One region of the Virgibacillus proomii genome, then DNA from elsewhere that is predicted to be linked to it. Evidence: riboswitches for the same ligand, from Rfam matches in the RefSeq annotation. Region 1 holds a riboswitch; the other holds the start of a gene.
What was found. A riboswitch is a leader RNA that binds a small molecule or an ion and turns the genes downstream of it on or off. The one in region 1 is predicted to bind lysine.

Region 2: another riboswitch for lysine. It lies ahead of dapA (4-hydroxy-tetrahydrodipicolinate synthase); the one in region 1 lies ahead of BN1066_RS01350 (Na+/H+ antiporter NhaC family protein).

The regions. Positions count from the first base shown of each region.
Region 1 covers NZ_FUFN01000008.1:82,760-85,979, reverse strand. The annotation lists gene yunB (sporulation protein YunB) at 1-746, shown strand, start outside; lysine riboswitch at 799-977, shown strand; gene BN1066_RS01350 (Na+/H+ antiporter NhaC family protein) at 1,229-2,785, shown strand.
Region 2 covers NZ_FUFN01000010.1:970,719-973,938, reverse strand. The annotation lists gene BN1066_RS12325 (helix-turn-helix domain-containing protein) at 1-644, shown strand, start outside; lysine riboswitch at 955-1,134, shown strand; gene dapA (4-hydroxy-tetrahydrodipicolinate synthase) at 1,244-2,110, shown strand; gene BN1066_RS12315 (2,3-butanediol dehydrogenase) at 2,775-3,220, shown strand, end outside.

The DNA of each region.
Region 1 (3,220 bases):
TGCAAACCAGTTCTCCTGTTAAAGTAATATTGTTCATGACGACAATAGCCTTTGTTATTTTGACCTCCCTTAGCATTATCATTGTTGATAAAGGCATTACTCCACCTTTAATGGATATAGCGAATCAAAAGACAAAGGAGTTTGCAACAAGAACAATTAATGAAGCAGTCAAATCAACGGAAAATATTAGCTTTGATGATTTGATGGAAATAAATACGGAAAACAATGTCTCCATTGTTGGTTGGAAATCAGCTGCAGTGAATCGGGCGTTGAGAGCTGCTACTAAAAGAGCGGAGTACTTTTTATATGGGATGAATAAAGGAAAAACGTTGGATACCGATGACCCGGAAATGCCACCACAAGATTATGGAGATACAGCAAATGATTTAGCGGATAAAGATCCGACTGTTGTCGAGATCCCAATTGGTCAAGCAACGGGAAGTACAATTCTGGCAAATCTGGGTCCCAAGATTCCTGTACATTTTGAAATAGTAGGAAGTATTCAATCAGATGTAGAATATATTATGAGGGATTTTGGCATTAATGCAGCATTAATAGAAATATATATCCCTGTTACAGTTAATGTACAGATTGTTGTTCCATTTACAACAGAAACCGCTGAAATAAGTACAAAAGTTTATGTGGATTCACGTGTGATTATGGGAGACGTACCAGAATTTTTTGGTGGTGATGGAGAAAGAGGGCCAAACATCTCCGTCCCAAAAGACAGCTTGAATAATGATTAATGGTTTGTTATAATATACTTTGCTAAATAAAATAAATAACACCTTATCAGATCGGTGAGGTAGAGGCGCAATGGATATTAGTAGTCTGACTGAGGATGATAACGATGAAGTTAGATGAAAGGATTTATTGCCGAAGCGTAATAAGTGTCGAACTTATTATAGCTGGTATACTTTTGAATAAGGAGTATACTGTCATGCAAACAGCAATATGCATGGAGAACTACTGATCGAAATGGAGGATAACGTATATTGTAAAGACAATGATAGGTTATTTTCTATCATTGTCTTTTTTATACTATTGGAAAGTATAAAACTTTATGGTTTATCGTATAAGAAAAACGATAACTTTCGCCATAAAGACTTGGCGACAAGCCAAGTTTTTCTAATGTAAAAGCAAATCCTATTCTCATTTCCTTCACCCATTTCCCCTAACAGTATGTTTCCCTGCCTTATTGCCAACAACTATAGTGGAGGTAACATTAATGGAAGGTACGATTTATTCGCTTATTCCAGCAGTTCTAATGCTGGTGCTCGTTTTATTAACGAGAAATGTATTATTATCGTTAGGAACAGGAATTGTAGTTGGAGCAATACTCATTCACGATTTTGGAATATGGGAAGCAATAAAAGAAATTGTTGTTCAATTTTATTCGCTTTTTATTTCTGATAACACACTTAATATTGGCAATATATTGTTATTATCATTTTTATTATTGCTTGGTATTATGACAGCATTCTTACAAGCGTCTGGTGGAAGTCGCGCATTTGGTGATTGGATGATCAAACGAGTGAAAAGCCGAAGTGGCGCACAAGCAATGAGTGCATTATTAGGAGTTATCATTTTCATTGATGATTATTTTAATAGTTTAGCAGTTGGCCAAATAGCTCGGCCATTAACGGATCGACATAAAATTTCACGAGCAAAACTTGCATATATTATTGATTCCACTTCAGCACCGGTAACTGTTGTATCTCCCATTTCCAGTTGGGGTGCTTACATTATTGGTACTATGGGCGGGATATTTGCTGCAAATGGAGTAACTTCACTTGAACCTTTAGAAGCTTTTATTAAAATGATTCCTTTTAATTTTTATGCAATAGGTGCAATTATTAGTGTATTTTTAGTTGCTTACTTAAAAATGGATTTAGGCCCAATGCAAAAGCATGAAACAAGGGCAATGGAAACCGGTGATTTGATTGGTCCCAATAAAAACAATGTATCTGGAGATTTAAGTGATATTTTTACGCCAAATAAAAACGGAAGAATTTATCATTTGTTAGTCCCGATTGCAGTACTAATTATTGCAACTGTTTCTTCCATGATGATTACTGGGGCAATGGCTGCAGAAGGTGATATCAGCATCTTGACCATATTTGCTAATACGAATGTCAATCTTTCGCTATTTTTTGGTGGAGCAGTTGCCGTTATTACTTGTTATTTGTTTCATATTAGACAAGCCGGACAAAGCAATTCAACAGTGAAGATTATACTCGAAGGTATGAAAACCATGCTCCCTGCTATTTATATTTTGTTGTTAGCTTGGGTTATCGGCTCGATAATTGGAGAATTAAAAACAGGCGAGTATTTAGCTGGTATTGTAAATAACTCATCCTTAAACCCAGCTTTTTTACCCTTTTTATTTTTTATCATTGCTGGCTTTATGGCGCTTGCTACAGGTACATCATGGGGAACGTTTGGTATTATGCTGCCGATAGCAGTTGAAGTAACAGCAATTACAGATATGGAGATGCTGTTGCCATCCATGGCAGCTGTGCTTGCTGGTGCAGTATTTGGTGATCATTGTACTCCAATTTCTGATACGACTATTTTATCCTCAACGGGGGCAGGAGCAAATCATATTGATCACGTGATGACCCAGCTTCCATATGCCATTCTCTCAGCTTTAGCTGCAGCTGTAGGTTATTTAATTATAGGATTTACTAGTCAAATTGTCTTACCGTTGCTTGTGACGATGGCTATTATTATTGGTTTTGCAATCCTAACACATTTTTTAAGAACTACAAAAGCAAAGCATTAAAACGAGGCTGGGACATAAGTAAATACGAAATAGCAAAAACCGAACAATTGTAAATGAATTGTTCGGTTTGTTTTTCTTATACGATAAAGTGAAACTTCATTCAGTAGAATGCTTTTTACACGGAATGTTAGTACCGCAAGGGTATGACCTAAAGGCCTTTAAACGAATCGGGCATTTAGGTGCCGTTTTCTCCCACTTAGACCTTTTTATCAACTCAAGATTTTGAAGTGGGAGTCTTACGACACCTTACATGCGAGATAAAGCCTAAAATTTTATACTTTACTTATAGTACAAGGACGATTTATTGTTCGTTTTTTAATCAGCTATTTTCGTTATGTCCCAGCCTCTTTTAATGTGTAGGTATTTATATTCGTTTTTACCTTGGGATAACTATAGTTAATTTATTAATTAGTTTTGATATTAAAATATTTTGAC
Region 2 (3,220 bases), on a different contig from region 1:
CAACGGAACAACGCTTCTGGATGGAAAGTCTGGAAAAAGGAGATATAGAAGGGATTAAAGATTATTTGTACAAGCAATTTACAAACCCGTTTCACGAATACCCAGAGCCGGAAATTGTCAGAATCCAGCTTACTAGTATTCTTGCGCAAATCAGACGTTTTATAAATAACTACAAGCTAGTAAAAATAGAAGACATTGAAAATAAATATCACCGAATGTTTCAAATTATTTTAAACAGTCCAATCCTCTATACAATTGTTCAGGAAATTATCTTGTTTTGTATCAACGTTATTCATTATTCTGGAATTCAAAAAGAAAAGAGAGATTTTAATTATGTAGAACGGTCCATTCGCTATATTGAACATCATTTTAGAAATAAGTATCTTCGTCTAGAAGATATAGCCAATCAATTGGAAATAAGCCCAAACTATTTAAGTCACTTATTATCATCTGGAGAAAAGCCTTTTAGAAGATTAGTTAATGAATATAGAATAAACGAAGCAAAAAAATTATTACGTAACACAAATGAATCCATTCAAAATATTAGCGATTTGGTAGGATTCAAAGATCCCAATTATTTTTCTCGTGTTTTTAAACGATTTACAAATTCCACTCCCAACTATTTCCGACAAACCAAAACATAATAATCTGTGTTTCACCACATCATTTATTGCCAATCATTCTATGATGTTTTTATAGACCTAAATCGCCACGAACTACTATACATATCGAGCTTATGATCATGTAAATGCCTGTACGACAAGCCTCCTGCGGGAAATCCGCTCAAGTTGCCCTATACTTAGTTCTTAACGATAATGAATTAATTTCTAAGCTAAGAAAGTATCCTTTTTTTATTCACAAAAAAATATTCAGGCAGGAATCTCCTTGCATAAAGACTGAAAATCTGCTATAGTACAGGCAATTGAATTACTTCCTGTTTCAATATTCTGTTGAAATGAGGATAGAGGTGCGGCATTCAAGAGTACACTATTGGAGGATAATGAGATCCTTTGAGAATAGTGAAAAGGGGATTTCGCCGAAGCTATGGAAAACCCATTGTTTCTATAGCTGGTTCTGCTATTGAATAAGTACAGAACTGTCATATAGGTGACTATATGGAGGGCTATCTGACGCTGAAACTTTCATGTGTTTCAAGCAGTAGCGATATGCTGTCGTTGCTGCTTTTTCGCGTAAAATCTTATGGCCTTCTCACCTAAACATTATTAAATAAGGGTGTGAAGTAATGAAGTTTGGCCAAGTGGTTACTGCAATGGTGACCCCATTTGACAATGAGAAAAATATTGATTTTCAGGCTGTAGAAAAACTGGTAAATTATTTAATTGAAAACGGTTCGGATAGCGTAGTGGTTGCAGGTACAACTGGAGAATCTCCAACTCTTTCAAACGAAGAAAAAATAGCTTTATTTAAACATGTTGTTAAAACTGTAGATGGAAGAATTCAAGTTATCGCTGGTACTGGTTCCAATAATACAAAAGCATCAATAGAATTAACCAAACAAGCGGAACAAATTGGTGTCAATGCTGTTATGCTTGTTACGCCATATTACAACAAACCCTCTCAGGAAGGTATCTTTTTACATTTTCAAGCAATTGCTGAACAAACAAGTTTACCAGTCATGTTGTATAATGTTCCCGGAAGAACGGCTGTTAATATAAGTGCTGATACGACAGTTCGCCTTTCACAAATAGATAATATCGTATCGATAAAAGAAGCTAGTGGTGATTTGGATCAGATGGCAGAAATTATCCGACGAACGACGAATGATTTCTCCTTATATAGCGGAGATGATAGTCTGACATTACCAGCTTTAGCGATTGGCGCAACAGGTGTTGTCTCTGTAGCATCACATATTATCGGTAAGCAAATGCAAACAATGATCACTCAATTTTTTCAAGGAAATATTACGAAAAGTGCTGCTATCCATCAAAACTTGCTGCCGATAATGAAGGCATTATTTGCTCAACCAAATCCGGTTCCAGTTAAAACTGCTCTAAATTTAAAAGGGATTGCTGTCGGAGATGTCCGACTGCCAATGGTTCCGTTAACAAGTGAAGAAATCACTAGCTTAAAGCAAATTCTGGAAGCTTGATTCTATATCATGTTAATAGTAAAAATGATCACCGGGGAAATCTCTGTTTGAAATAGAGATTTCCTTGCTTTTTTATAATTAGTTACGTTTCGCGGCTTTGGGTCGCTCTGTTAACTTCGGACATTCTCTATAGACTTCGAAGCGTTCTCTCGACTTTGGGGTGCTCGAAACCGCACTCTATCACTGGGTAAATTACCTTGATTCGTTGATCAAGGTTTGAAGTATTATCCTACGATAAGTCCCAAAAAAATTAAGCGGTAAAAAATAAATACACTTTAAAATAAGATCTAACTAGATGATAGAGCTTTCTAAAAATCATTCAGGTGGCTAATAGCAAGCTTATTCTTTATTTGCCTTTAAAATGTTAATGCGGATCCTAACAGCCAATTTAGGTTATTGAGTCATGTCCTCTTTCATTTTCTAATCCTGTAGAAATTACTATCATTTATCCATAAATCCATAATGATGCTGATATTTTCCCGCTAATTTTATTAGGAAGCAGATACATATTTTTATATAAGTCGCTCTCTTTGCTATATATAAATTGTTATGAAATTTTAATTAAATTGTCGAATTATGCAAAAAAATGTCATGTTTTATCATTTTGCGCTAAGATAGGACTGAGGAAATAATATAAAAACACTTTTGGGAGGAAGAAAATTTTATGAAAGCTGCAGTATGGCATGGAGAAAAAGATATTCGAATTGAGGAAGTAAATTTAAAACCTTTAAAAGAGACAGAAGTGAAGGTAAGAATTGCCTGGGCAGGAATATGCGGCAGTGACTTACACGAATACGTAGAAGGTCCAGTATTTATTCCAACGGAGCAGCCAGACGCTTTAGCTGGAGGAAAAGCTCCACTTACAATGGGACATGAGTTCGCAGGAGTAGTCGAAGAAGTTGGGGCTAAGGTAACCAAGTTCAAGCCTGGTGAACGTGTTGCAATAAACCCGACGATAACTCATGGTGCAAAGTCAGAAGATCTCGATCCGTATGACGGCTTCTCTTTTATCGGACTACATGCAGATGGAGGTTTTACATCATTTGCGAATGTTCCAGAAAATAACGTATATCGATTACCGAAGCCATTAACTTTACAAGATGGTGCATT